2 regions of the Paenibacillus naphthalenovorans genome follow, and region 2 is predicted to be linked to the other one. Evidence: riboswitches for the same ligand, from Rfam matches in the RefSeq annotation. Region 2 holds a riboswitch; the other holds the start of a gene.
The links. A riboswitch is a leader RNA that binds a small molecule or an ion and turns the genes downstream of it on or off. The one in region 2 is predicted to bind cyclic di-AMP.
Positions count from the first base shown of each region.

Region 1: linked by a shared signal. The riboswitch ahead of IJ22_RS24790 (stalk domain-containing protein) and the one ahead of IJ22_RS22025 (resuscitation-promoting factor) in region 2 are both predicted to bind cyclic di-AMP.

Region 1 is NZ_CP013652.1:5,035,610-5,050,910, reverse strand. It holds gene purQ (phosphoribosylformylglycinamidine synthase subunit PurQ) at 1-305, opposite strand, end outside; gene purS (phosphoribosylformylglycinamidine synthase subunit PurS) at 326-574, opposite strand; gene IJ22_RS24815 (phosphoribosylaminoimidazolesuccinocarboxamide synthase) at 630-1,520, opposite strand; gene purB (adenylosuccinate lyase) at 1,543-2,838, opposite strand; gene purK (5-(carboxyamino)imidazole ribonucleotide synthase) at 2,857-4,059, opposite strand; gene purE (5-(carboxyamino)imidazole ribonucleotide mutase) at 4,056-4,541, opposite strand; purine riboswitch at 4,694-4,795, opposite strand; gene IJ22_RS24795 (DUF6483 family protein) at 4,912-5,628, opposite strand; cyclic di-AMP (ydaO/yuaA leader) riboswitch at 5,775-5,926, shown strand; gene IJ22_RS24790 (stalk domain-containing protein) at 5,932-6,780, shown strand; gene IJ22_RS24785 (polysaccharide deacetylase family protein) at 6,925-7,614, shown strand; gene IJ22_RS24780 (hypothetical protein) at 7,709-8,179, shown strand; gene IJ22_RS24775 (AAA family ATPase) at 8,315-9,079, shown strand; gene IJ22_RS24770 (hypothetical protein) at 9,168-9,365, opposite strand; rRNA gene rrf (5S ribosomal RNA) at 9,709-9,825, opposite strand; rRNA gene IJ22_RS24760 (23S ribosomal RNA) at 9,899-12,817, opposite strand; rRNA gene IJ22_RS24755 (16S ribosomal RNA) at 13,121-14,670, opposite strand; gene tsaD (tRNA (adenosine(37)-N6)-threonylcarbamoyltransferase complex transferase subunit TsaD) at 15,029-15,301, opposite strand, start outside.
Region 2 is NZ_CP013652.1:4,486,743-4,502,043, forward strand. It holds gene IJ22_RS22015 (HD domain-containing protein) at 253-1,539, shown strand; gene IJ22_RS22020 (TatD family hydrolase) at 1,576-2,343, shown strand; cyclic di-AMP (ydaO/yuaA leader) riboswitch at 2,568-2,751, shown strand; gene IJ22_RS22025 (resuscitation-promoting factor) at 3,033-4,172, shown strand; gene rnmV (ribonuclease M5) at 4,281-4,835, shown strand; gene rsmA (16S rRNA (adenine(1518)-N(6)/adenine(1519)-N(6))-dimethyltransferase RsmA) at 4,832-5,758, shown strand; gene yabG (sporulation peptidase YabG) at 5,840-6,718, shown strand; gene veg (biofilm formation stimulator Veg) at 6,940-7,212, shown strand; partial or broken gene IJ22_RS26850 (small, acid-soluble spore protein, alpha/beta type) at 7,364-7,543, shown strand; gene ispE (4-(cytidine 5'-diphospho)-2-C-methyl-D-erythritol kinase) at 7,830-8,684, shown strand; gene purR (pur operon repressor) at 8,820-9,662, shown strand; gene IJ22_RS22065 (RidA family protein) at 9,670-10,059, shown strand; gene spoVG (septation regulator SpoVG) at 10,182-10,466, shown strand; gene glmU (bifunctional UDP-N-acetylglucosamine diphosphorylase/glucosamine-1-phosphate N-acetyltransferase GlmU) at 10,601-12,007, shown strand; gene IJ22_RS22080 (50S ribosomal protein L25) at 12,114-12,755, shown strand; gene pth (aminoacyl-tRNA hydrolase) at 12,977-13,537, shown strand; gene IJ22_RS22090 (anti-sigma-F factor Fin) at 13,689-13,919, shown strand; gene mfd (transcription-repair coupling factor) at 14,024-15,301, shown strand, end outside.

The DNA of each region.
Region 1 (15,301 bases), 550 kb from region 2:
ATCGCGCCTGGAAGCAGCCCCGATTCGAGCAAGATTTGGAATCCGTTGCAAATGCCGAGTATATATTTGCCTAGCGCCGCGGCTTGAACCAAAGCGTTCATCACAGGAGCAAACCGTGCGATAGCGCCTGTACGCAAATAATCGCCATAGGAAAAGCCCCCGGGAAGGATGATGCAGTCATATTTTGACAAATCCGTCTCTGTATGCCATACATAATCCACAGGCTGTCCGATCGTATCCTCCACCGCTTTATAGCAGTCGATATCGCAGTTGGAGCCCGGAAATACCAGTACCGCAAAATTCATTGTTCGTGCTCCTCCTTTTATTAGGCCTGTACCAGCTCGAAACGGTAGTCCTCGATCACCGTGTTGGCCAACAACTTTTCACACATGGCCTTTAAACGCTCTTCCGCAGCCGCGCGGTCATCGGTGTTCAATTCCACTTCCAGATACTTGCCGATTCTTACTTTCTCCACCTCGTCAAAACCCATTGAATGGAGCGCGCCTTGAACGGCGGTTCCCTGAACATCTAGTACGCTTTGCTTGATCGTTACATACACGGTCGCTTTAAACATCGGATAAGTACCTCCTGCAAAATGTTTGTTCGTTCGATCTACCGCAGAGCGGCAATTACCCTTGCACCAAACGGTTATAAATATCGCGGTAACGCTTGGATGTTTCTTCCACTACATGCAGCGGCAAAGGATCCGGCTCGCTGTTCTTGTCCCAGCCTGTGCCTGCCAAATACGTACGTACCGGCTCCTTATCCATACCGTCGATCTCAATATCGAGCTCGTACTTTTCCTGCGCCCAGAATCGGGAGGAGTCGGGAGTAAAAATTTCATCAATTAATATAATTTCGCCGTCAATAAGTCCAAACTCAAATTTCGTATCCGCCAAAATGATGCCGCGCTCGGCACAAATCGCATGAGCAAACTCGTACAGCCGGATGCTCTTTTCCTGCAGCTGTTCCGTGAGCTCCGCTCCAACCAGCTCTTTCATCCGCTCGATGGAAATGTCTTCGTCATGTCCGACATCGTTCTTTGCAGCAGGGGTGAAAATCGGTTGGGGAAACCGCTCGTTTTTCCGCATTCCTGCCGGAAGCTTATGTCCGTTTACCTCGCCTGTCTGCTGATACTGGCGCCAACCGCCGCCCGTAATATACCCGCGGACCACGCATTCGATATCGATCCGCTCTGCTTTGCGCGTAACCATAAAGCGGTCCTTCATCACCTCGCGGTCCGTAATCAGATCGCCGAGCTTATCCACATCCCCATGAACCATATGATTCGGCTGTATCGAAGCCGTCCGCTCGAACCAGAACTTGCTCAAGCTGTTCAGTACGTTGCCCTTGTCCGGCACGGCCGGGCTGAGCACCCAGTCGAATGCCGAGATCCGGTCGGTGACCGCAATCAGATAGTGTTCGCCGAGATCGTACAGTTCCCGCACCTTGCCCTTATACAGCAGCGGAGCCTTCACATAGGCTTCCGCGCTTGAAATGGCCGTTGTCGCAGCGCTCATCGTCCTTCTGGCCTCCCCTTTATCAGCTCAAGCCCAAACGCTTGAAAATCGTATCCACATGCTTTAAATGCCAACTCGGATCAAATGCATCCTCGATCTCTTCCAAGCTCAAAACTTCCCGTACCGCCGGCGTATTCTCAATAATTTCGCGGAACGAGCGCTGCTCTTCCCACGCCTGCATCGCTCGCGGCTGAACCGTATCGTATGCCTGCTCGCGGCTGAAGCCCTTGTCGATCAGCTTTGTCATTACGCGACCGGAGAAAGGTACGCCGTATGTGCTTTGCATGTTGCGCTTCATATTTTCCGGGAACACCGTCAAGTTTTTCACGATGCTGCCCAAACGGTTCAGCATATAGTTAAGCAAAATCGTCGCATCCGGTAAAATAATACGTTCCACGGACGAATGGGAAATATCTCTCTCATGCCACAGCGTAACGTTCTCGTATGCGGACACCATATGACCGCGGATCACACGCGCCAAACCGGAGATGCTTTCGCAGCCGATCGGATTGCGTTTGTGCGGCATAGCCGACGAGCCCTTCTGTCCCTTGGCGAACGGCTCCTCCACCTCGCGGAACTCGCTCTTTTGCAGCGCGCGGATTTCCGTCGCAAATTTGTCCAGCGAAGTCGCGATCAAAGCGAGCGTAGCCATATACTCCGCGTGGCGGTCGCGCTGCAGCGTCTGCGTCGAGATCAGCGCGGGCTTCGTGCCGAGCTTGCCGCAGACGTATTCCTCTACGAACGGGTCGATGTTGGCGTATGTGCCTACGGCGCCGGAGATTTTACCGTACTGTACGCCGTCGGCAGCAAAGCGGAACCGCTCCAGATTGCGTTTCATTTCCTCATACCAGAGCGCCATTTTCAAGCCGAAGGTCGTAGGCTCGGCATGTACGCCATGCGTCCGTCCCATCATCGGCGTATGTTTATAAGCGATGGCTTTGTCACGAACAATATCGATGAAGTTTATGATGTCCCGTTCCAGAATTTCGTTGGCTTGCTTGAGCAAATAACCGAGAGCCGTATCCACCACGTCCGTCGAGGTCAGACCGTAATGCACCCATTTGCGTTCAGGTCCCAACGTTTCGGATACCGCACGGGTGAACGCAATGACGTCGTGGCGGGTTTCCTGTTCAATTTCGTAGATGCGCTCAATATCAAAGCTTGCCTTTTTGCGCAGCTCGACAACATCTTCCTTCGGAATGACGCCCAACTCGGACCAGGCTTCACAAGAAAGCAGCTCCACTTCCAGCCAAGCCTTGAATTTGTTTTCTTCCGTCCAAATAGCGCCCATTTCGGGTCTTGTATAGCGATTGATCATTGGTTCCCCATCCTTCGTTTAATTCTTTTCTATAGATTCCCAAATATGTGAAGCCTCTATCCAATGAAATGCCGCTTCCACCGTTTCGGACAGCAGATTGACGTGTCCCATTTTCCTTCCTGTTTTGGCTTCATGCTTGCCGTACAAGTGGAGCTTCGCCGTCACGCCGGGCACAACCCGCTCCGATTCCGGATTCACGATCCAATCCAGCAACGGCTGTACGTGCTCGCCCAATACGTTAACCATCACTACAGAAGAGAGCAGCGCCGTATCGCCCAGCGGAAGGTTGCATATCGCCCGGATATGCTGCTCGAATTGCGATGTCCGGCACGCTTCCATCGTATAATGACCGGAGTTATGCGGACGCGGCGCAAGCTCGTTGACGTACAGCTCTCCATCGGCCGTCAGAAACATCTCTACTGCAATCAGACCGATCACATCGAGCTCTTCGGCAATTTGCCGCGCCATCGCTTCCGCCTTCTTCAACACGGCTTCCGGCGCACGAGCCGGAACAATGGACAGATGCAAAATATTGTTCACATGCACGTTCTCGGCCGGCGGAAACACCTTGACTTCCCCCCGCGGGCTTCTGGCCGCAATCACGGATATTTCTTTCTCAAACCGGATAAACTGCTCAAGTACCAGCTCCGTTTTGGCCTTGCTCAAAGCGTCATAAGCCTCCTGCACTTCTTCCAGCGAACGGATGATCCATTGGCCCTTGCCGTCATAGCCGCCCGTTGCCGTTTTGAGCACGCAGGGGGTTCCAAACCGCCGTACCGCTTCACGCAGCTCCTCTTCATTTTTGATCTCCGCATAAGGTGCTACCTTGACTCCGGCAGCTTCAATCGCCCGTTTCTCGCGCAGCCGATGCTGCGTGGTGTAAAGCAATCGGCTGCCCTGCGGCACATACGATTCGGCCATCAACAGGGAAGTCACTCCCGCATCCACGTTCTCGAATTCATACGTAATGACATCCGACTGTTCCGCTAACTGCCTTGCCGCCGCCGCATCGTAATATTCTGCAACGATCTGGCGATCGGCCACCTGTCCGCAGGGCGCATCCGGCATCGGATCCAACGTAACAAAGCGGTAGCCCATCGCGCGTCCGGCCAAAGCCAGCATCCGGCCAAGCTGCCCGCCTCCAAGGATGCCTATGGTTGCCCCCGGTGCATGCACCCGATCAGGATTGTACGCCTTGCTTGCCATATTCTCTTGCGTCATTCCAGCACGCTCTTTTCCACTACCGTCTTTGCGATGCGCTCGCGCCGTTGCGTTATTTTCCGCTGCAGCTCCGGATCGAATGCCCCAAGCATCTGCGCTGCGAGAAGACCGGCATTCGTCGCCCCGGCATGTCCGATGGCCACCGTAGCGACGGGAACGCCGCCTGGCATCTGTACGATGGACAGCAGAGAATCCAGACCGTTCAACGTGGACGTTTTGACCGGAACGCCGATCACAGGCAGCACTGTCTTGGAGGCTACCATACCCGGCAGATGCGCGGCTCCGCCCGCGCCCGCAATAATCACCTTCAGCCCCCGCTCTTGTGCCGACGCTGCATATTCGAACATCAGGTCAGGCGTTCTGTGTGCTGAAACGACTTTTTTTTCATAGGGCACACCCAGTTCCTCCAGCACGCCGCATGCATGCTTCATCGTCTCCCAGTCCGATTGACTGCCCATAATGACTCCTACAAGAACTGACATCCGTAAACCTCCATGTCGTTTATCATCTGGCTGATATAAAAACAAAAACGTCCTTTTGATAGACGCTGGACCGCTAATGCACAGTCTATCGGCAGGACGACAAGAAATATCCACAAGCGAAAGCTAAGGCCATTGCACCGCAGTGCAGACCTTCTATACTATCGCTCACTCGTAGTCCAAAAATTTAAGGTTTTCGGGTAGAAACTTTCGGGCCTTATTCCCGATGATATACGAGAGATTATTCGACTTTTTCCGAATGATTATCCATTCGCTGATACGTTTTCAGTTTAACAGGCTTTAACACTGGATGTCAACTACAAAAGACGAACATTAACTAAAAAGACATAAATAATAGTTCGCATTTCGTACCCTATTCATTCAGATTTTTCCTGATAGTGGCATGTTTTATTTTTATATTCTTCAGTTCCTCGAGGCCGTCTTCGACTTCTGTCTTGGATAAATTGCCTGCAGCCAGCCGCTCTTCTTCGACAGAACGCCAGCGTTCGTACATGCGTATCCCTTCATCCAGCACCGTTATCCACTCCTCACGGAGATGTTCATCCTCGTTTAGCTCGTCCAATAAATGAAATAAAACATCCTCGCTTTTGGCATATTGTCCGCAATCCTCATAATAAAAAACAAGCTTATGCATGGTATCCGTCGGCATAGACGCACGGTTCGCGAGAGCCAGCGCCGCATCGATCCGCTCTTTGAACATCCCGCCCAATTCATCCCGGGGATCCATCTCCCTGGCGGTGAGCAGCAAGTCCAGCGCCTTTAAGCCGTCCTTAATTGCAGCAGCCGCGTGACCGCTCTCTTTCTGTGCAGCGCCCCGCGCGTTCAGCATATCTCCTAAAGCCAGCACTTTTCCTTGATCGACATGTCCGTCCTTGGAAAGCAGTGCGAGCAAATCCTTGGTAGATAAAGCGTGAATCAGCCTGGAATTCAGCCCTAACAATTGACGCATGGCCTGATTCAACAGTTCAAGGGCTTCCTGCAAACTTTGATTTTTCCTTGCGAACATTACTTTATGCAGCACTTCCGTCGTCTGCTCAATCAACCGCATGAGATAATCGCGTCTGTACATGATCTCTTCCCTTCAATTCTGGCCGTGTCGTTCTTTTTATTGTACAGGATTATGCAGCATGAGGAAAACCGGCGCTAGAAGCAATTCCATTATGAGGGAATGATTGGATGATTTTGTGCATTGAACCGGAACATTATCCTATGTTAGGCTTTTAAAAGCCGAATCGTACAGCTTAATTATGTGTACGTACGGGGGACTAAGCACTTGGGGTGAATGCTTGCAGGCTGCACGGCTGCGCTAGGGAACAACCTCTTCCCGAACCCGACAACTAACCTCGGAGGCAAAAACAGGAGGGAACGCATCATGAATTTTCGTTTCAAAAACATGCTCCTGGCATGTGTATTTGCCGTGCCTTCAGTTTTAACGGCATCTATACCCGCACATGCGCAGGAACCTGTACGCCTGGCTGATGACGTCAAGGTACAGGTAAACAAAAAGCTCGTGGCATTTCCGGATGCACAGCCTTTTGTGGATGAGAATCACAAACTTCAGGTCCCCGCGAGAGCGGTTACGGACAAGCTCGGGTACAAGCTTCAGTGGGAACAAGACGGTTCCCGATTCACCATTACAATACAGAGCAGCGACAAAACCGTTTCGCTGTCGACCGGTGACCGGAGCATGACGGTTAATGGAAAGCCGACTCAAATTACGGACCCGGCCAAGTTTGTAGACGGACGCGTGTATGTCCCTTTTCGGCTGATTTCCGATACTTTCGGAATCAAAACCCAATGGGACAAGATCAACCGGATCGCGATTCTCAGCACGGACGGCCAATATCATGCTCCCGCATGGTACCGCCCGGTGAACAAGGTTAGCAAGGTACCGAATTATTCCAAAGTGATCGTAGCCAAGGCTACGGCCTATACTGCTTCTGCCGATGAGAACGGCGGTTATGCGGGACTCGACTATATGGGCAACCCGCTGCGTCTGGGCACCATTGCCGTAGATCCGTCCGTGATCCCGCTCGGCTCTAAAGTGTATGTCGAGGGTTATACGTATGATGGTCTTCCTGCCGGCGGAATGTACGCCACGGCAACCGATACAGGAGGTGCGGTGAAAGGCAACCGCATAGACATTTTCCTGCCTGAGAGCAAAAATAAAGCAAGAATGTTCGGAATTCAACAAGTAAAAGTATATATTCTCGGTTCATGATCTTATTTGATTCTCATCCATAGCACGAAGCGGCCGTCTCTCCATCGAGGCGGCTGCTTTTTTTTGGCTGCCGGACTTGCCGCATACTTTTGTTCTGACGTCCAAAACCTAAGATGGTCATGTCAGAACGGAGGTCGATTCGTTATGCATCGCCGTATGTGTAGGTTCATGATTGCTTTGGTGGTCCTGTTTCTTACCGGCGCCGCACCCTCAAACAGCGAGGTCGTATGGAACGTCGAGACGGATCAGAAGCTGATCGCACTTACGTTTGATGATGGGCCGAATCCGGTGTATACGCCGCAGATTTTGGATTTGCTGAATCAATACGGGGCTAAAGGCACTTTTTTCGTTATTGGCAAACGCGTGCAGATGTACCCTGCCATTGCCATCCGCGAGGTAAACGAGGGACATGAAATCGCCAATCATACGTTCGATCATCATTACTTGAAAAACTTTCCCCCCGAACGTCTCGTAGAAGAAATCCGCCAAACCCAGGAGGTTATATTCGATATCACAGAACAAATGCCGCACGTTTTCCGTCCCCCTGGAGGTTTTTACAATGATGCCTTGCTTCAATCTGTCAAAAAGGATCAACTTACGGTCGTGATGTGGTCTTGGTATCAGGATACGCAGGATTGGAAAAAGCCGGGCGTAGACAAAATTGTCCGCCAGGTTCTGGACAATGCCCACAACGGCGATATTGTGCTGTTCCACGATCTTCAAGGGGACTGCACCCAGACCGTAGAGGCTCTTAAACAAATTTTACCCGAGCTGACGCGGCGGGGTTATCAGTTCGTCACCGTATCAGATTTGATTGCCAAAACACGCAAATAAACCGTTTATCTTCAAAAGATGTGATCATGGTGCGGTCGGGATGTCCTATGATATAATCAATTGGAATTCAATAAGCTATGTTATGAGGGATATCATGCTTTCTTTTGAAGAAAAACGTGCCGTTGTGGAATCGTTCCCGGAGTTGGAACGTAAAAATGTATCCTTGGGCCGGATCAATTATCATTATGAAAAAAGCGCCCATGACAAAAAGATTGTGGTTTATCATCTGCATCCGAACGGTAACGGTTTTGTTTATGCCGGTCTTCTGTATGGTTACGATCAGGATGACAAAGGCTTGGTCAATATTCGTGATTTCTCCAAGGAACAGCTTCATGCGATCATAGAGGCCTCCATCCGCTCTCTCTCCCCGAGAACAACAGAGGAACAGGCCATTATTGGAGATGCAAAAGAAGAAAGATGGATCGGTCCGGATAACCATACGCTTGTGCTGCTGGAAGAAGACGAAATGTGGTATGTGTACTCGGGACTTCATCTGGAGTCCGCTTTTGACACCTATGCTGAGGCGATCGAATATCTGCACGATGAAGGATTTTCACGTATGTAGCTTTATCGCTTAGTTTCAGGACCACGCTTGGTGTTTAAATGAAGGCACCTCACTCTTGGTTGGGATGGGGTGCCTTTGCCTTTGTTTTTTTGTATCATAAACTTGTTCAGGATCATGGGAAAGGAGCGGCGCCGTATGGTTTTCAGAGAGCAACACGCTTACTTGAGGAGTATCGAGCTGTTAAGGGACCGGATTCCCTCATTTACAGCATACCCGTTTAATCTTCCTTCCTTGCGCGAACTCACCTCTTTGCCTTTGCACCCCAAAGTAACCTATATTATAGGCGAGAACGGAATGGGAAAATCCACACTGCTTGAAGCGGCGGCTATCGCATGGGGATTTAATCCGGAGGGCGGCAGTCTCCATTTTACATTTTCTACCCGTTCATCGCATTCCGAGCTGCACCGCTATATCCGTTTGGTACGCGGAGTCCGTAAACCGAAAGACGGCTTCTTTTTCCGCGCCGAAACCTATTACAACCTGGCAACGAACATTGATGAAATGGATCGTGAGCAGTCCTCGGCCCCCCCTATCATACGGTCATATGGCGACAAATCACTGCACGAGCAATCCCATGGAGAATCGTTCTTCGCGGCTTTCCTTCACCGTTTCGGAGGGAATGGCCTTTACATTTTGGATGAGCCCGAGGCGGCCTTGTCTCCTTTTAAGCAGCTGTCCATGCTGGCCCGTATTCACGCTTTAGTGAATCGAAACTCCCAGTTTATTATTTCTACTCATTCTCCCATTTTAATGGGATATCCCGACGCTCTGATGTACAATCTTACGGACAAGGGCATTGAACAGATAACTCTGGAAGAAACCGATCATTATATCATTATGAAACAGTTCCTGCTAAACCGGGAACGGATGCTGAAGGAATTGTTCGCAGATGTGGAATAATCATAAAAGACCAATAGCAAGAGCAGGCATCCTTGTGCTTCCGCCGGATCCCTGCTCTTTCTCTAATGCCTGTGACCGATCCATGAGGTCAGATTGGCTTTCCGTTCTTCTTCACATCAAACTTCCCGCTTCGGTTATCAACGGCTCCCGGCTGATTACCTACAGGAGGATCGATTTGTACGGCCTCATTCGTTGTCCGCGTATGATGCAGGTCGGTTGCTCCCGCGGCATGGGTTCCTAATTCGGCCAGTTCTTCATTTTCGTTGTTATTTTGCACTTTGCTCATGAACTCATTCCTCCTTGAGGTGTGGTTTGTGAATTTACGCTTTCCTTCGACGTAGCTTCCGAGCTTTTTGGAGTATTCGAATCTAGATCCGTCATCTCCATATATCAGCTTTCTTGCTGGATATCATTACAGCTCTAAAGTTGCAAATCTTCAGTTAGTATGCAGTCTGTTTGCCCTGATTCATTCAACCGCTCTTTACCAATAAAGGGAATATCGGAATGTTATGTATGTTAAAATCCAATTTACATCGAGGGAGGCTTCCATGTATAAGCGTAATATTATCCTGAAGTACAAAAAGCCTGCAAGTCATATTAAATGACTTGCAGGCTTTTTGAATACATTTGCTTGGCGACGTTCTACTCTCCCAGGACCCTGCGGTCCAAGTACCATCGACGCTGGAAGGCTTAACGGTCGTGTTCGGTATGGGTACGCGTGGTTCCCTTCCGCCATCATCACCAAACGTATTCATTTCTCAAGGCTTGCGCCCTGAAAACTGGATCGAAACCAAGCTGCTGATCATCTTCATGTGCTTTTTGGATAAGCCCTCGACCGATTAGTATTCGTCAGCTCCACACGTTGCCGTGCTTCCACCCCGAACCTATCTACCTCGTCGTCTACAAGGGGTCTTACTTACTGGGAAATCTCATCTTGAGGGGGGCTTCACGCTTAGATGCTTTCAGCGCTTATCCCTTCCGTACTTGGCTATCCAGCCGTGCCTCTGGCGAGACAACTGGTACACCAGCGGTACGTCCATCCCGGTCCTCTCGTACTAAGGACAGCTCCTCTCAAATTTCCTGCGCCCGCGACAGATAGGGACCGAACTGTCTCACGACGTTCTGAACCCAGCTCGCGTACCGCTTTAATGGGCGAACAGCCCAACCCTTGGGACCTACTTCAGCCCCAGGATGCGATGAGCCGACATCGAGGTGCCAAACCTCCCCGTCGATGTGGACTCTTGGGGGAGATAAGCCTGTTATCCCCAGGGTAGCTTTTATCCGTTGAGCGATGGCCCTTCCATTCGGTACCACCGGATCACTAAGCCCGACTTTCGTCCCTGCTCGACCTGTTTGTCTCGCAGTCAAGCTCCCTTTTGCCTTTGCACTCTGCGAATGATTTCCAACCATTCTGAGGGAACCTTGGGGCGCCTCCGTTACGCTTTAGGAGGCGACCGCCCCAGTCAAACTGCCCACCTGACACTGTCCCCATACCCGCTTAGGGCACCAGGTTAGAACTCCGATACGATCAGGGTGGTATCCCAACGTCGCCTCCACACAAGCTGGCGCTCATGCTTCCCTGGCTCCCACCTATCCTGTACAGATCGTACCAAAGTCCAATATCAAGCTGCAGTAAAGCTCCATGGGGTCTTTCCGTCTTGTCGCGGGTAACCTGCATCTTCACAGGTATTAAAATTTTACCGGATCTCTCGTCGAGACAGCGCCCAAGTCGTTACGCCATTCGTGCGGGTCAGAATTTACCTGACAAGGAATTTCGCTACCTTAGGACCGTTATAGTTACGGCCGCCGTTTACTGGGGCTTCGGTTCACAGCTTCGGTCTTACCCTAACCGCTCCCCTTAACCTTCCAGCACCGGGCAGGCGTCAGCCCGTATACTTCGCCTTGCGGCTTCGCACAGACCTGTGTTTTTGCTAAACAGTCGCTTGGGCCTTTTCACTGCGGCCCCCTCGGGCTATTCACCCTACCGGGGCACCCCTTCTCCCGAAGTTACGGGGTCATTTTGCCGAGTTCCTTAACGAGAGTTCTTCCGCGCGCCTTAGCATCCTCTGCTCGCCTACCTGTGTCGGTTTGCGGTACGGGCACCTTCTCCCTGGCTAGAGGCTTTTCTTGGCAGCCTGAACTCATGACCTTCGGTACTCCAATTTTCCCTCCCCATCACAGCCCAGCCTTTCGATGTGCGGATTTGCCTGCACACCAGCCTCACTGCTTGGACGAGCATCCATCAGCTCGCGTCACTATCCTTCTGCGTCACCCCATCGCTCATAACGGTTCACGGTGGTACAGGAATTTCAACCTGTTGTCCTTCGACTACGCCTTTCGGCCTCGCCTTAGGTCCCGACTTACCCTGAGCGGACGAACCTTCCTCAGGAACCCTTAGGCTTTCGGCGGATCAGATTCTCACTGATCTTTTCGTTACTCATACCGGCATTCTCACTTGTAACCGCTCCAGCTGTCCTCACGATCAACCTTCAACGCTGTTACAACGCTCCCCTACCCCAGATATTTTCATATCTAGCCATAGCTTCGGTGGTGTGTTTAGCCCCGTTACATTTTCGGCGCAGAGTCACTCGACCAGTGAGCTATTACGCACTCTTTGAATGGTGGCTGCTTCTAAGCCAACATCCTGGTTGTCTGCGCAACTCCACATCCTTTCCCACTTAACACACACTTGGGGACCTTAGCTGATGATCTGGGCTGTTTCCCTCTTGACAATGGATCTTAGCACTCACTGTCTGACTCCCGGGTTAACGTCTGTGGCATTCAGAGTTTGACTGGACTTGGTAACCCTTGGCGGGCCCCGCACCCAATCAGTGCTTTACCTCCACGACGCATCTCCCGAGGCTAGCCCTAAAGCTATTTCGGGGAGAACCAGCTATCTCCGAGTTCGATTGGAATTTCTCCGCTACCCCCACCTCATCCCCGAATTTTTCAACATTCGTGGGTTCGGGCCTCCAGTGCGTGTTACCGCACCTTCACCCTGGACAGGGGTAGATCACACGGTTTCGGGTCTACGCCTGCAAACTCATTCGCCCTATTCAGACTCGCTTTCGCTGCGGCTTCGGCTTCTCACCTTAACCTTGCTTGCAAACGTAACTCGCCGGTTCATTCTACAAAAGGCACGCCATCACCCTTTAACGGGCTCTGACTTCTTGTAAGCACACGGTTTCAGGTTCTCTTTCACTCCGCTCCCGCGGTTCTTTTCACCTTTCCCTCACGGTACTGCTTCACTATCGGTCGCCAGGGAGTATTTAGCCTTGGCAGATGGTCCTGCCGGATTCCCACGAGGTTTCACGTGTCTCGCGGTACTCGGGATCCGTCTAGGGCTTTCGCAGAATTTCGGCTACAGGGCTGTTACCTTCTCCGGCCGGCCTTTCCAGACCGCTTCACCTACTCTGCTCAACCCACGTTGACGTCCCACAACCCCAGGGGGCAAGCCCCCTGGTTTGGGCTAATCCGCTTTCGCTCGCCGCTACTGACGGAATCACTTTTGTTTTCTTTTCCTGAGGGTACTTAGATGTTTCAGTTCCCCTCGTCTGCCTCCAATGCAGCTATGTATTCACTGCATGGTACGTATCTATTACGATACGCAGGTTTCCCCATTCGGACATCCCCGGATCAAAGCCTGCTTACGGCTCCCCGAGGCATTTCGTCGTTCGCTACGTCCTTCATCGGCTCCTGGCGCCTAGGCATCCTCCGTGTGCTCTTATTAGCTTAACCAATTTGGTTATTCGGTACCGACACTTACGTATCGGCTGCTGACGATTTTCTTACAAAAATCGCAGCGGGATGATTCAGCATTTTGCTTCGTTTCGATATCCAGTTTTCAAGGAACAAACGTATTTCCGCTGCCGTTTTACCGGCAGGAAAGGTATCTTACCATGCTCCGGCTTGCCGATGCAACCATCAACTTTTGCCAAGAACACGCTAAGCTTCGAAAGGCATTGCACCTTTCAAAACTGAACACGAGTGAGTGCTTCTTGCTTATTGTCCGTTACCCCGCAGGTAACATGGACTCCATAGAAAGGAGGTGATCCAGCCGCACCTTCCGATACGGCTACCTTGTTACGACTTCACCCCAATCATCTACCCCACCTTCGGCGGCTGGCTCCTTGCGGTTACCCCACCGACTTCGGGTGTTGTAAACTCTCGTGGTGTGACGGGCGGTGTGTACAAGACCCGGGAACGTATTCACCGCGGCATGCTGATCCGCGATTACTAGCAATTCCGACTTCATGCAGGCGAGTTGCAGCCTGCAATCCGAACTGAGACCGGCTTATAAGGATTTGCTCCGGATCGCTCCTTCGCTTCCCGTTGTACCGGCCATTGTAGTACGTGTGTAGCCCAGGTCATAAGGGGCATGATGATTTGACGTCATCCCCACCTTCCTCCGGTTTGTCACCGGCAGTCAACTTAGAGTGCCCAACTTAATGCTGGCAACTAAGCTCAAGGGTTGCGCTCGTTGCGGGACTTAACCCAACATCTCACGACACGAGCTGACGACAACCATGCACCACCTGTCTCCTCTGTCCCGAAGGAAAGGTACATCTCTGTACCGGTCAGAGGGATGTCAAGACCTGGTAAGGTTCTTCGCGTTGCTTCGAATTAAACCACATACTCCACTGCTTGTGCGGGTCCCCGTCAATTCCTTTGAGTTTCACTCTTGCGAGCGTACTCCCCAGGCGGAGTGCTTATTGTGTTGACTTCGGCACCAAGGGTATCGAAACCCCTAACACCTAGCACTCATCGTTTACGGCGTGGACTACCAGGGTATCTAATCCTGTTTGCTCCCCACGCTTTCGCGCCTCAGCGTCAGTTACAGTCCAGAAAGCCGCCTTCGCCACTGGTGTTCCTCCACATCTCTACGCATTTCACCGCTACACGTGGAATTCCGCTTTCCTCTCCTGCACTCAAGCCACCCAGTTTTCGGTGCGATCCGGGGTTGAGCCCCGGGCTTATACACCAAACTTAAGCGGCCGCCTGCGCGCGCTTTACGCCCAATAATTCCGGACAACGCTTGCCCCCTACGTATTACCGCGGCTGCTGGCACGTAGTTAGCCGGGGCTTTCTTCTCAAGTACCGTCACCCTCAGGGCAGTGACTCCCCAAGGCGTTCTTCCTTGGCAACAGAGCTTTACGATCCGAAAACCTTCTTCACTCACGCGGCGTTGCTCCGTCAGACTTGCGTCCATTGCGGAAGATTCCCTACTGCTGCCTCCCGTAGGAGTCTGGGCCGTGTCTCAGTCCCAGTGTGGCCGATCACCCTCTCAGGTCGGCTACGCATCGTCGCCTTGGTGAGCCGTTACCCCACCAACTAGCTAATGCGCCGCAGGCCCATCTGTAAGCCACAGCTTGCACCGTGTTTCTTGATCCCTCCATGCGGAGAAACCACCTATCCGGTCTTAGCTACCGTTTCCGGTAGTTATCCCGGTCTTACAGGCAGGTTGCCTACGTGTTACTCACCCGTCCGCCGCTCCAGGGGGCTCCCCTAAGGGAGCACCCCTAGCGCTCGACTTGCATGTATTAGGCACGCCGCCAGCGTTCGTCCTGAGCCAGGATCAAACTCTCCAATAAAGAAAAGCTGATTAGCTCATCATCTACTACTGGCGAGAATCTTTCGATTCTCTATCTTTACACTCACTCGTTGTTCAGTTTTCAAAGGGCAATTTCATTCTCTTAAAAGTTTCCGATAAAGCCGATCAATCTCAATTGACCTCCGGAAACAACTCTTATATATTATCACATTTCTCCTCAGCATGCAAGCATTTTTTCCAACCTTCATATTCAAGTTTCAAGTTGAATCTGTTTCAATGCCTGCCTCAGAAGCGACAAAGAGTAATATATCAAAAATGAAAATAGAAAGCAACTGTTTTATTTGTTGAAAATTTTCCATGGAGCAGTCCGATTCAACCTGCTCCATGATTATTCCAGTCTATACCGACCATCCCTCGAGTTTTAACTGCGGTTCAGCTTTCATATCAAGCGCCGCAAACTGGCCGCGGCGGTATTTCAAGAACGCGGCGGCGCCGATCATCGCCGCATTGTCGGTGCACAAGCTAAGCGGCGGCGCGAGCAAAGGTACGCCTTCATGCCTACAGCGCGTTTCGAGCGCCGTTCTCAGACCCTTGTTGGCGGCTACCCCGCCCGCAAGCAGCAGCTGCTTTGCGCCAAACTTCCTTACGGCGCGAATGGCCTTTTCCACCAG
Region 2 (15,301 bases):
ATTTCATGTTATTTTATGGAATATGACTCTGTATTTGTTATATCTTAAAGAAAAAATCGAGTAAAATGTGAGATATCACACATTTTTGCAAAGTGTATTGTCACAAAAAATACGATTTTTCATTATTTTATTTCACCGTTTACATAGAAAAAAAAGTAAGGATTGGAAAATAAAATCGACATAATTCGACAAAATTATCAAATATACTGATTTGTTTGTCGAATAATAGTTCATTGATCAAGGAGGAAAGCTATGAGCACGCCGATGAAAGAAGAAAAGGTGTTCAAGGATCCGGTACATAAGTATATTTATGTGCAAGACCAAACGATTTGGGATCTGATCAATACAAAAGAATTTCAAAGGCTGCGCCGTATCCGTCAGCTTGGCACATGCTTTTTGACCTTTCACGGTGCAGAACACAGCCGGTTTTCTCATTCGCTTGGTGTTTATGAAGTCACACGCAGGATTATATCCCAGTTTGAACGGAATCAGTATGAGGATTGGCCCAAAGAGGAACGACTGCTGTGCCTGTGCGCTGCTTTGCTGCATGATGTTGGACACGGTCCGTTCTCCCATTCCATTGAAAAGACGTTCGGGAGCCACCATGAAGAATGGTCGTGCCGCATTGTTCTGGGGGATACGGAAGTCAATCAAGTGCTGCGGCGCGTATCTCCGGCATTCCCTCGGCAAGTGGCTGACGTCATCTCCAAAACGTATCACAGAGAAATCGTCGTCAGTCTTGTATCCAGCCAGCTGGACGCCGACCGGATGGATTATTTGATTCGGGACGCTTATTTTACCGGGGTGAATTACGGTACCTTTGATTTAGATCGGATTCTTCGGGTCATGCGCCCGTACCAGGGACATATTGTAGTCAAAGAGAGCGGCATGCATGCTGTGGAAGATTATTTGATGTCACGATATCAAATGTATTGGCAGGTTTATTTTCATCCGGTAACCCGCAGCGCGGAAGTGGTGCTCCACAGTATTTTCCAAAGAGCCAAAAAGCTTTATGAGGAGGGATACCGGTTCCAGTTTATGATTGCTCCGCTGCATAAGCTGTTTCAGCAGCAGTTGACGGTAGACGAATATTACTTCTTGGACGAAGCGTTCATGCAAACCGTCTTGATGCAGTGGTCCCTGGAGAAAGACCCGATTCTCTCCGATCTGTGCTCCCGGTTTTTGCAGCGGCGTTTGTTCAAATATATAACGCTCGAGCGTATCGACACTCAACTGATGGAACGCCTGGGAAGCTTGCTGCAAAGCTTTGGAATCGATCCGGATTATTACCTGAAAATTGATTTCCCGTCGGATCTGTCGTATGATGTGTACCGTCCCGGAGAGCAGGATGAGAAGCTGCCTATCTTGCTGCTGGATTCCAAAAACACATTATCGGAGATCTCCTGCAAATCGGAGATTGTCCGCTCGATCAGCGGTATTCATATGGGGAAATACCATTTGTATTACCCTCATGAGCTGCTGTTGAACCATCTGCAGGAACTGGACGCTGATGTTCGCATCCTGTTAGGTCTGTCCTGAACATTGTCGCAATGGCGAAGAAAGGGGTATGTTCATATGCTGATCGACACGCATGTGCATCTAAACGTACAGGCATTCGATGAAGATCGACACGAAGTGATTCAAAGAGCAAGAGAGAACGGAATTAGTCACATGATCAATGTCGGATTTAACAGGGAAACCATTCCCAGCTCCATCGCTTTGGCAGAACAGTATGACTTTATCTATTCGACCGTGGGTTGGCATCCGACAGACGCAAAGGATATGACCCCGGACGATTTGGAATGGATCGAATCGCTTTGCCGCCATGAGAAGGTGGTAGCCATAGGAGAAATCGGGCTGGATTACTATTGGGATACGTCTCCAAAGGATGTACAAGCCCGTGTGTTTCGTGAGCAAATCCGGCTCGCACGTAAGCTCGGCATGCCGATTGTCATCCATAACCGGGATGCGCATCACGATGTTGTGCAAATTTTGCGCGAAGAAAAGGCGGCGGAGGTTGGCGGTGTGATGCATTGTTACTCCGGGAGCTGGGAAACAGCCAAAATGTGCCTTGACATGAATTTCTATATCTCGTTTGGAGGACCGGTCACGTTTAAGAATGCAAAACAGCCCAAGGAGGTGCTGGAAAAAGTTCCGCTCGATCGGCTGCTTATTGAAACGGACGCGCCTTACCTTGCTCCTCATCCGTATCGGGGCAAGCGGAATGAATCGTCTTACGTTCGTCTTGTAGCTGAGACGGCGGCCCAAATCAAGGGCATTTCACTGGAAGAATTGGCCGGGATTACCTCGAGGAATGCCATATCCATTTTCGGTATAAAGTGAATTTTTACACAAAAGGACACATGTCTTTTTTTATACAAAACAAGATAATCGAAGAAAACAAAACAAAAAACTGTGACCAATGGAGAAAAAGATGGTTTTGGTTTAAAAATTAATAAAAAACAATGATAATTGAGTAAAATCCGAGATTTTTTTCAAAGTTTGTATACTTTACAATTCCAGCCTTCACATCGTACACTCAATATTAACTTCATACGATTGCCAAAATTCCAACATCGCTGAGTTCCGTAAGGGAACGGGGGAACCGCATCGCGGATGTCACAGCGCTACGCTGTTGATGAACGTGGTGTTTATAGGGGTGAATCTTGGGGCAGGCAGCTGCTTCCGAGTAGGGCGACTCTCAAGTCCGAATCCGTCAGCTAACCTCGTAAGCGTTAAGAGAGAGGTAACGATTGTCGTCGGCTTAACTTTTCATTTTGAGGAAAATGAGAAAAGTCACGGGAAGGTTCCTCTTCTCCGCTGACTTTTTTTTGTATTCCCCCGTCATTGGGATAACGATCCAAGCCGGTTCATAAAAAATAAGATTCCAGGAGGTGGCCTTAGGCAAGTACGGTTCTGATAGCCGTTGAAGCAAACGTTGGTAATTGGAGAAGAATATACTTTACCATAGTCGCGTCAGATCTAATCATGCATAACACTCGGATGGCGGGGCTTTAAGGAGGACCGAACAAGTGGGCGTTGTGACACCTGAACAAACCCATGAAAGACGATCATCCAGCTTGTCCTTCGCATTGCGATGGAAGCATGAAAACTTGCGTATGATATCGATCATTGCACTCATATTATTCGCTATGACTTTCATGTTTTTAATCATGTATTACGGTACGTCAATCAAAAGCGTATCGGTTGTTGTAGACGGAAAAGAGCAAACTTTCCAAACTAGAGAATCAGTTCTGCAGCATATACTGGATGAGCAAGGCATCTCTGTCGGTGAACACGACCGTGTGTCGCATTCTCTGGATGATTCGGTGGAATCGGGAGATCGAATTATTATCGAGAAAGCCAAGCCGGTACAATTGACAGACGGTGGGCAAACCAAGACCGTATATACGACAGGAAAGACGGTCAAACAGCTATTTGACGATCAGAAGATCAAGCTCAGTGAACTTGATAAAGTGACTCCCGCTTTGAATGCGGCAATAAACGAAAATAGTGAAGTCAAGATCGTCCGTGTCAAGAAAAATGTTGAGGAAATCAAAGAACCGATCGCTTTCGAAACGGTAAAAAAGACGGAGCCGAAGCTGATCAGAGGCAAAGAACAGGTTATTCAAGAAGGACAAGAGGGCGTTCTGCTCAAGAAGAAAGAAAAAGTCTATGAAGACGGTGTGCTCGTATCCGAACAAATCGTTGACGAAAAGATTCAAACCCAAAGTGTGCAAAAAATTATTGCGGTGGGAACGAAGAATCCCGTAGTAACACTCTCTTCGTCTTCGCCAACCTTGGAACAGGTGACCAGAAACGGCGTGAAGTTCGACGTTAAACAGGTCATCAATAACGTGAAGCTCACTGCGTATAGCGCGGGACCGGCCTCGACAGGCAAGGATCCGGATCATCCGCAGTATGGAATCACGGCATCAGGTACGAGAGTAACGGAAGGTCGCACGATTGCAGTCGATCCAAAGGTCATTCCGATAGGCTGGTGGGTTTATATTGAAGGTCTGGGCTTCCGCAGAGCGGAAGACACCGGCAGCGCAGTCAAAGGAAATAAAATCGACGTTTATTTCGACAGCCATGATTATGCTTTGCGCTTCGGAACAAAACATGGCGCAACCGTATATGTCATCGGTCCAAAGAAGCCGTCGGCTGATTAAGGATGGGCAATTAGGGCAGACTCATCATATATAGAACAGATGAAGAAGAGGTACGGCTAACGTCCCTCTTCTTTTCTCTTGCTGCGAAAGTAGGTACGGACGAATTCCATGATCAAAGAGATTATTGTTGTTGAAGGCAAAGACGATACGGTTGCGATTAAACGGGCCGTCGAAGCGGAAACGATCGAAACCGGCGGTTCCGCAATCAATAAAGAGGTGCTGGAGCGTATCCGGTTGGCGCAGGAACGCAGAGGCGTAATCATTTTCACGGACCCTGATCATGCAGGGGAGAGGATACGTAAAATCATCGCCAGGGAAGTCCCCGGCTGCAAGCATGCGTTCCTGACGCAGGAGGCGGCCACCAGCCGCGGCGACATTGGGGTGGAGAACGCATCGGTGGAAGCGATTCGTTCCGCGCTTGTGAATGTACGCACGGATTATATGGCCCAAGGTACGGAAATCGGCTGGAACGATCTGCTGGAGGCCGGTCTGATCGTTCACCCGGCGGCTGCCGCCAGAAGGCTTGAGATGGGCAAGCGGCTTGGTATCGGTTATTGTAACGGAAAACAGTTTTATCATCGCTGCCGCATGTTTCAAATTACAAAAGAAGAATTCGAGGCGGCGCGGCGGCATTTGGATGAAGAAGAGGGTGCAGCGTTATGAGTACCAATCGCTTTACAGATACGGCGGATGCGGGACAAGCGTCTGTGGAGGACATCGCCTCGCCGAAAAAAACCAAAGAGCTGATGCAGAAGTTCGGCTTTACCTTGAAGAAAAGCTTAGGTCAAAACTTTCTTATTGATTACAATATTTTGCATAAAATCGTTTCTGCAGCGGACTTGACCCCTCAAAAAGGGGCGCTGGAAATCGGTCCCGGGATCGGAGCCCTAACGCAGCAGCTGGGCAAGGCGGCAGGACGGGTCGTGGCCATTGAGATCGACCAAAGACTACTGCCGATGCTTGAGGAGACATTATCCCCTTATCCTCATACGACCGTTGTCCACGGCGATGTGCTGAAGGTTGATCTGAAGGAGCTGTTCGAGCAGCATTTTCAGGGCGTCTCGCAAGTTAGCGTTGTCGCCAACCTCCCTTACTATGTGACCACTCCCATTATTATGAAGCTGCTCGAAGAAAAGCTGCCTCTGGAGAATATCGTCGTCATGATTCAGAAGGAAGTGGCCGACCGGATGGCTGCGAAGCCGGGAGGTAAAGATTACGGCAGTCTCAGTATTGCGGTACAGTATTATTGTATCCCCGAAGTCGTAACGATCGTCCCGCGCACCGTGTTTATCCCTCAGCCGAATGTGGATTCGGCGGTCATTCGGTTGAAAGTAAGACAGACGCCTCCTGTGGATGTGGAAGACGAGGCCTTTTTCTTTGACGTGGTCCAAGCCAGCTTCGTGCAGCGGCGCAAAACGATATATAACAATCTAGCGGCGAAATATTTCACCAAAGAAACGAAAAGCGAGCTGGAAGTCATCCTGCAACAATCAGGCATCGATCCCTCCCGCCGCGGGGAAACATTGTCTATGGAAGAATATGCCGTACTGAGCCGGAATCTTGCCAGAGCGTTAAGTTCCCGTTAACTCCTCCATAGGGGTTATAGGCAATTCACCTGCACCATTTGCCTATATTCGCCATACGATAGACGAGGAGGCGATGCAGCCATGAAACAGGGAGACCTCGTCACTCGTAAGTCGTATGGCGGTGACATAGTTTTCAAAATCCAAGAAATCAGGCAGCAGCAGGCGGTGCTCCGCGGAGTAGAGCTGCGGCTTTTGGCCGATGCTCCGCTTCCGGATTTGGAACCCATGCCTCAGCTCGATCCTTTTCAATATTTGGGTTTGATCCGTCCGAAATGGTTGGATGCCATGAGGCGCACGAATGCATCGCAATCTCAAGCAAGCCCGAACGCGGGGGATAGCAGCACAGCTCCGGGTGCGGCGCCCAAGTCACGTCCGACTTATTTTGACGTGCCGGGTAAAGTGCTGCATCTGGATGGCGATCCAGTTTATCTGCGCAAATGCATGGTCTTATACGGAGAGCTCCGGGTACCGGCCGAAGGATTCTATGTGACGGAAGCCCATATGGCTGATGCGCTCTACCGCCTGCTGCCCCAAATCCAGCCCGATATTGTAGTGGTGACCGGACATGACGGCCTTCTGAAGCACCGGAGTAGAGGGGACATTACCTCGCTTAGCAGTTACAAAAATTCGCATAATTTCGTGAATGCGGTGCACGCAGCAAGGCAATATGAAAAAAACCGTGACGCATTGACGATTATCGCCGGTGCGTGCCAATCCCATTTTGAAGCGCTGCTGCAAGCCGGAGCCAATTATGCCAGTTCCCCCGCCCGTGTGCTGATTCATGCTCTTGACCCGTTGTGCATCGCGGCTAAAGTGGCTTTTACGCCCATTCGCGATACGGTGAATATCGTAGATGTCATTGGGCTCACACACAGTGGTTTGGAGGGGCTCGGCGGCATAGAATCACGAGGCAGCTATCGCCGGGGCGTGCCCAAAATTCAACACGCAAATCAGACTTAAGCGCCGAAAGGTGCTTTTTTTCTTTTTCAATTCTCCAATCCATCCAGAATAATTTTTGACAATTCTGTGAATGAAAGTAAAGGTGATTTATGTTTTTCTGCAGAAACCAAGGAAAAAAAGTCATTGACAACACGTTTGTATGGCTGATATAATATTCAGCTTAAATTGACATACTACCTTTGTTGCGTTATAATTAAATAGGAAAGAGGTGGTAGTGATCAATGGCTAAAAATACGCTGTTGGATATCAAACGCAGTTTGGAACCTCATGTCGGACAAAAGATCATGTTAAAAGCAAATGGCGGTCGCCGCAAGACCATCGAAAGATCCGGTGTATTGGAGGAAACCTATCCTTCCGTATTTATTGTGAAGCTGGATCAGGAACACCAGACCTTCAAGCGCGTTTCTTACAGCTACGCAGACATTTTGACGGAATCGGTTGAAGTGACAGTGCAAGGCGATGACGGAGAAGTGCGGATTACAATACAACAATAATACATAAACGGTTGGCTTGCTCGAGCGGTCAGCCGTTTTTGCTTGTGTACTTCATAAGACGGTGCTGCCGTCGATAAAGTTGCATGATTTCCTGGAATCGGCGCATACTAGCTTTTACTAACTTCAAATCAACAGCGAAGGAGGTAAGGTTATGGGGCGCAGAAATCGCAGAGGGGTTATGTCCGATGCTTTCAAATATGAACTTGCCAAAGATCTCGGCTTCTACGAAACCGTACAGCGAGAAGGCTGGGGCGGCATAAGAACGAAGGATGCGGGCAATATGGTAAAGCGGGCAATCCAAATTGCGGAGGGAACGTTGCAAAAGCAGAACCCGATCCCGGTTGGAAACGTAGGGATGGCTCCCGGACAAGGTACGATTCCCGCGCAGGGGGCGATAGCGTCGCCGTTTCAGGAATCCCTAGCGCCAAGGTACGGCGGCGTGCAGCCAACTGTACAGACGCCGGTGTATTCCCCGTACTCCAGGCCGTAATTGCACCATTAAAGAAAGCTAGAGCAGCCAAGAGGCCGCTTTAGCTTTTTTTTGTGCCGTTTTTGGTATAGTATTAGGAGAAGAACGGTAAGCCCGTATAGACAGACAGTTGTAAAGAAGGTGTCCTATGAAGGTATTCGAGAAAGCCCCGGCAAAAATCAATTTGTCCCTGGATGTATTATATAAGCGTGAAGATGGCTATCATGAAGTGGAGATGGTTATGACCATGGTCGATCTGGCGGACCGGATCGAAATGCAGGAGCTGCCGCGCGACACGATCATCATATCGAGTCAAGCCGGGTACATACCGCTGGATGAAAAAAATCTCGCTTTTCAAGCCGCTCGTCTGATCAAAGAGCGATATGACGTTAAGCAAGGAGTATATATTCATTTGGATAAGAAAATCCCGGTAGCTGCGGGACTTGCCGGCGGGAGCAGCGATGCCGCGGCTACCTTGCGTGGGCTGAATCGGTTGTGGAGGCTTGGCATAGGGATGAAAGAACTGCAGAAGCTCGGGGAAGAGCTCGGTTCGGATGTGCCATTCTGTGTAACCGGAGGAACAGCGATTGCACGGGGACGCGGCGAAAAGCTGGAGCCGATCGAATCACCCCCGCAGTGTTGGGTTATTCTGGCTAAGCCCCCGATCAACGTGTCTACATCGGAAATATACGGCAAGCTGCAGGTCGGCGCCATCCGGAAGCATCCTTCCACTGCGGGAGTGCTTGAGGCGATCCGGGAGAAGCGGTTCGAACAGCTGTGCGGGGAGCTCGGCAATGTGCTGGAGGAAATTACGCTGGAGCTTTACCCGGAGGTGCGGCAGCTGAAAGAAGTAATGGCTAAACTGGGGGCTGACGGCGTATTGATGTCGGGGAGCGGTCCTACCGTTTTTGGACTGGTTTCGAAAGAAGCCAAGGTTCCTCGCATTTATAACGGGCTAAGAGGCTTTTGCAAAGATGTTTATGCTGTAAGACTGCTGACTTGAACAAGATGATAATGTCACTTTGGTGTCATTATATTTTTCGCGATGTGCTTGTATAAATACGTATAAAAATGTTATATTTTCATTATATTATTCGGATTTTATTATAACATGCGTCGTAAATTAGGGGGTGCACCAGTGAAAAAAATGAAAAGAAGCGCAAGATTGGTGGAAATGACCCAATACTTGCTAATTCGCCCCCATACGTTGATTCCTTTGACGACTTTCGCTGACCGCTACAACTCCGCCAAATCTTCTATTAGCGAAGACTTGGCCATCATTAAGGAAGTGTTTGAAGAAGAAGGTCTTGGGGAACTGCAGACGCTTGCAGGCGCGGCAGGGGGTGTCAAGTTCATCCCGAAAGTATCAAGAGACCATTCCCTGCAGTTTATCAACCAGCTGTGCAGACAGCTTGAGCAGCCGGAGAGAATACTGCCAGGCGGATATTTATACATGTCCGACATCATGGGACAGCCGATGGTCTTGAACGAAGTGGGCAAAATGTTCGCATCCGTTTTTGCGGGCAAAGACATCGACGTGGTCATGACTGTGGAAACCAAGGGTATTCCATTGGCTTACTCGACGGCCACATATTTAAATTTGCCGGTCGTCATCGTACGCCGGGACAATAAAGTAACCGAGGGTTCAGCCGTAAGCATCAACTATGTCTCGGGGTCGAACAAGCGGATTCAAACGATGTCCTTATCGCGGCGAGCGCTCAAGGAAGAATCCAAAGTATTAATAATCGATGACTTCATGAGGGTCGGCGGTACGATTCACGGTATGATGGATCTGCTGCAGGAGTTTAAAGCTACGGTGAAGGGCGTGGGCGTTTTTGTAGAGTCGGGTGAAGTGGAGGAGCATCTGGTGGAAGATTACGTTTCTTTGGCCAAGCTGTCCGCGGTAGATCCGAAGACAAAACAAATCACAGTCGAGCCGGGCAACTATTTTCGTGAAGGCGATACCTTTGATGAGGAGTGATCAATCAATGACGAACATAAGTATCATTTCAACAGACCAGGCGCCAGCCGCTATCGGTCCTTACTCGCAAGCGGTTCGGGTCGGATCGCTTCTATTTACTTCAGGCCAGATTCCGCTCGGATCGGACGGCCAATTGGTCCCCGGAGGCGTAGAAGAGCAGACCCATCAAGTATTCCGCAATTTAAGCGCAGTGCTTGCGGCAGCCGGAGCGACTTTCCGGGATGTCGTGAAGGCAACCGTTTTCATCAAAGATATGAATCAATTTGCCCAGATCAATGAAATTTACGCTTCGTATTTCGGAGACCATAAGCCGGCTCGCTCGACGGTAGAAGTGGCGCGGCTTCCGAAGGATGTTTTTGTCGAAATCGAGCTTATTGCAGCGTTAAATGTCGAATAATTTTAAAAAGACAAATTATTTATAAAAAAGCGGAAAAATTTTGAATGGAAAGCAGGAATTTGCCCTAAAATGTGGAATTTATACCTCAAGTCAACAAGATGGAAAAAGGTGGTGAACTAGAGGTGCAAATAACTGACGTCAGACTTCGTCGGGTAAACTCCGAGGGCAGAATGAAAGCCATTGCTTCCATTACCATCGATAACGAATTTGTAGTTCATGACATTCGTGTGATTGACGGTAACAACGGCATGTTCGTAGCTATGCCGAGCAAGAGGACGCCGGATGGGGAATTCAGGGATATCGCGCATCCGATTTCCTCTTCCACTCGTGAGAAGATTCAATCGGCGGTACTGACAGAATATGAACGGGCCGCAGCGGATGAAGAAGTAATTGAAGAAGGGGCATAAACCGATGTTCTTAAAGAGCCTGTGGGCTCTTTTTTCTTTTTCCTCATGAAACGGGTGTACGGAGATTGCATTTTGAAGACCCCGACCCGTATACTAACATAGAATGATTAACTTGAACGAAGGGGATGGAAAGCTTGAACATCATGGGAGTCGTGCTCGCCGCAGGGCAGGGCAAGAGGATGAAATCAAAGCTATATAAAGTGCTGCACCCGGTGTGCGGAAAGCCTATGGTCGGTCATGTGGTCACCACACTGGAACATATAAATACTTCGCGTACGGTAGTCGTCGTAGGCCACGGCGCCGAAGCGGTTCAAGCGTATTTGGGGAATCGCGTGGAATATGCATTGCAAGAGAAGCAGCTCGGAACAGGTCACGCCGTCCTGCAGGCCAAACCGCTGCTTGAGGGCGAAGACGGGATCACCATCGTCATCTGTGGAGATACGCCGCTGGTTTCTGCAGAAACGCTGCAGGACATGATTCGGACTCATCAGGAGAAGGGGACGGCCGCTACCATTTTGACAGCGGTGATCGACGAGCCTCGCGGATACGGCCGAATCATTCGGGATGCACAGGGGCATGTCAGCGGAATTGTCGAAGAGAAGGATTGCAATGACGAGCAGCGCAGGGTTAAGGAAATCAACACAGGCACCTATTGCTTCGATAACCGGAAACTGTTCGACGCTCTCGCCTCAGTTAAGAATGACAATGCCCAGAACGAATACTATCTCACCGATGTGATCAGTATTCTGGTCAGTCGTGGTGAAAAAATCGAAGGCTGCGTGATGAAGGATATCCGGGAGTCCATCGGTGTCAACGATCGGCTGGCTCTGTCGCAGGCGGAAGCGGACATGCGTCAGATCATTAACCGGCGCCATATGCTCGGAGGGGTTACGATCATTGACCCTTCGAATACGTATATCGAAGCGGATGTGCAAATCGGTGCGGACACCGTCATTTTACCGGGTACGATCCTTAGGGGCAAAACAGTGATCGGAGAGGACTGTGTCATTGGGCCTCAGGCCGATATCACAGACAGCACCCTCGCCAACGGCATCACGGTCAAGCATTCGGTGCTGCAGGAAGCGGTGATCGGCGCCGGAACGACCGTCGGGCCTTACGCTTACTTACGACCGGGTTCGAATTTGGGCGAAGACGTGAAAATCGGGGACTTTGTTGAGATTAAGAATGCCAGACTGGCTGACGGAGTCAAGGTATCTCATTTGAGTTACGTCGGGGACGCGGTGATTGGACGGAATGTGAACTTTGGCTGCGGCGCGATTACCGTAAACTATGACGGCTATAACAAACAGCTGACCGAGGTGGAGGACGACGCCTTTATCGGCAGCAACGTCAATCTTGTGGCTCCGGTCAAAATCGGCAAAGGCGCTTACGTCGTTGCAGGCTCGACCATCACCGATGATGTCGAAGCGGGGGATCTTGCCATTGCCAGAGAACGGCAGGTAAACAAGCCGGGTTACGCCGAGAAGCTTCACGCCAAATTTGCGGCCAAGAAAGAGCAGCTGAAGAAGAACCGTCCGTAATCGAACTTCATCGGCAGGACGTATTTCCCTTTCTATGTTTCGAACCTCCTTCAAATGGGTAAATTAGTAGAAGCTTGGGTTTGCCCAGATTGAAGGAGGTTTAACTATGGCAGCAACATTGAAAGCGGAAGCTCGTACAGGCCGAACGAAGGGTGATCTCAACCGGCTGCGTGCGCAAGGAAAAGTACCCGGTATCGTTTACGGAAAAAAAGTGACGCAAACGCCGATCGCCATCGATCAAAAAGAACTGTTTACCCTGTTGAAAACGAATCCGAACGGCATTATCGAGATGGATGTTCCGGGATTCGGCAGACAGCCGGTGATGATCAATGAAGTGCAGCGCGATGTGTTCACCCGTCAGCCGCTGCATGTCGATTTCCATCAAATCAATATGGACGAGCCCGTCACCACGACGGTCCGCCTTGAATTTATCGGAGACCCGGTTGGCGTCAAGGCCGGGGGTATTCTGCAAATCCAGCATCATGAGATTGAGATCCGCTGCTTGCCGCAGCATATCCCGAGTGAAGTAGAAGTAGATATATCCGGTTTGGACGTTGGCGAGAATATCCTCGTGTCCCAGTTAAAACTGCCTGCCGACGTCGAAGTAAAAACCGATGAGAACGATGTGCTTGCAACGATTCTTCTGCCTCAGAAGGAAGCCGAGGAGGAGCCGGCCGCCGACGAGCCTGCAGCCAAGGTCGAGGGAGCTTTCGAGAAAGAAGAAAAGGAAGCCGAGAAAACGGTATAATGTTGAACGTTCGGACGTACGGTCCGTATGTTTTTTAGAGGAAGCGTGTTGATGGGCGAGTCGATCGACACGCTTTTCCATTATGCTCGAATGATAGGAGCTTCTACCGATTCGGGGAAAAGGTTGATGAACGGGGTCATGTGAAAGTTGGCTTGGGGCGCTTTTTCGGGTATGATTAACTCGTAGGGGTTACATGGATGGTTTTGAAAGGAGCAGTTGGCTTGAAATGGTTCGTAGGCCTCGGCAATCCGGGGCGGCAATACGAAATGACGCGGCACAACATCGGCTTTATGGCGCTGGACCGATTCGCCGACAAGCACGGAATCCAAATCTCGCAGAACAAATGCAAGGGCCTGATGGGAGAAGGAATGGTGGCCGGGGAGAAGGTCGTTCTCCTTAAACCGCAGACGTATATGAATCTGTCGGGAGAGTCCGTGCGGGCATTTATGGATTTCTACAAGGCGTCCCCGGACGACCTGATTGTGGTATATGACGATTTGGATACGCCGTACGGGAGTATCCGTTTGAGGTATCAAGGCAGTGCAGGGGGCCACAACGGAATCAAATCCATCATACAGCATCTGGGCTCCCAGAAATTCAATCGTATCCGAATGGGCATTTCGCGTCCGGCACCCGGCCGGGATATTGCCGATTACGTATTAAGTCCTTTTAGCAAAGAAGAATGGCAAAGCATGCCTCAGGTGCTGGATAGAACCTGCGAGGCCATGGAATATGTATTGGAGCATACATTCGAGAAGACGATGGCGAAATTTAACGGTTAGGTTGTTAAGCATTCAAGCTCCAGCGACCCCAGGCTAAAATCCTCCATTCTTGGTCATACTAAGTATGATGTCAGCGGATTGCCGATTGTACCGGTGACCGTTGTCCGTAGAGAAGCGCTTTGCCCGGCAAAGCGGAGAGGAGGAAAGCCGCATGACCGTGAAATACATATGCCGTCATTGCCAAACATCCATCGGGGAGATTCGTCAGGAAGAAGTGAGCGAGTATCAGTTGGGCTTTCATTTCTTGACCCCTGAAGAGCGGAGAGATATAATATCGTATAACCCAAATGGGGATGTCACCGTCAAGGTGGTTTGCGATTATTGCAAAGAAGCGCTGGAGGCCAATCCGGAGCTCTCGCTCCTCGCGAATCCTCTGCAGTAGGGGCTATTCGCGTCCGGCTGTCCGGCATGATGTACATGAATCGGGCCTAAAGCGAGTGCGCTATAGGCTTTTTAGTGTTACGCGGTTGAGAGGGGTGTCCTGTTTTGCAGGCTTTAATTCGGGCGTTCGCCGCGGATCTTGATTTTCAATCCGTGGTTGCCGGCATTCGCACGGGGATGAGGGAGCAGTTAATCGCCGGATTAACTGGTTCCTCGCGTCAGGTTATGCTCGCTTCGCTTTATGAGGAGCTGGAGCGGCCTTTATTTGTCGTGACGCACAATATGTTTTCTGCACAAAAAATGTACGAGGATTTAGCCGAACTGCTGCCTGGGGACCGGGTGCTTTTGTTCCCTGCCCAGGAGTTGCTTGCCGCTGAGGCGGCAATCGCGAGCCCCGAGATGCTGGCACAGCGAGTGGATGCGCTGTCCCGTCTGGCTGGAGATTTCCGCGGCATCGTCGTAGTGCCTTATGCGGGGATGCGTAGGCTGCTTCCAAGCCGGGATTCCATCGTTCAGGCTCAGTTCCGCATTGAAGTAGGGCAGACCGTGGAGCTGGACCAGCTGGTAAGCCGCATGGTCGAGCTGGGATATGAACGGGTGGAGCGGGTTGAAAACAAGGGAGAGATGAGCGTTCGCGGGGGAATTCTCGATTTGTATCCCCTCACATCGCCTCATCCGTATCGGATCGAGCTGTTCGATATTGAAGTCGACTCCATTCGTTCGTTCGATGCGGGAGACCAGAGGTCCATCGATAAAGTGAACGAACTGACCATTCTGCCCTGCCGCGAGATCGTGGCCGATCGTAACCGGTTACAATCAGCGGCGCAGCATGCCTACGAGCTGCTTCAGGAGCAGATCGGCAAAATGACGGACCGGGCCGCCAAAGACAAGCTGCTTGAAGGCATGGGACACGAAATCGAGCTGCTTCGGGAAGGACAGCACTTTCAAGGGATATTCAAATATGTCTCCCTCCTGTTTCCGGAACGGCAAACGCTGCTGGATTACATGCCGAAGGATTCGATTATCATTGTAGACGAACCCTCGAGGCTGCTGGAGACGGCAAAGCAGCTTGAGAAGGATGAGGCCGAATGGACGACCTCGTCGCTGCAGGACGGCGAATGCATCCCGGCGCTGGCCTTGTCCAAGCCTTATGAGACGCTGCTTCTTCGCAAAGCTTATCCAACGCTGTACATGTCGCTGTTCCTACGTCAGGTACAGCAGGTGACGCCGCAGAATATCGTCAATTTCATGTGCCGGTTGATGCAAAACTTCCACGGCCAGATGAATCTGCTCAAAAGCGAAATGGAACGCTGGAAAAAATCCGGCGCCCAGGTGATGATGGTGGCCAGCGGGGCTGAACGGATTGAGCGAATCAAGCGGGTG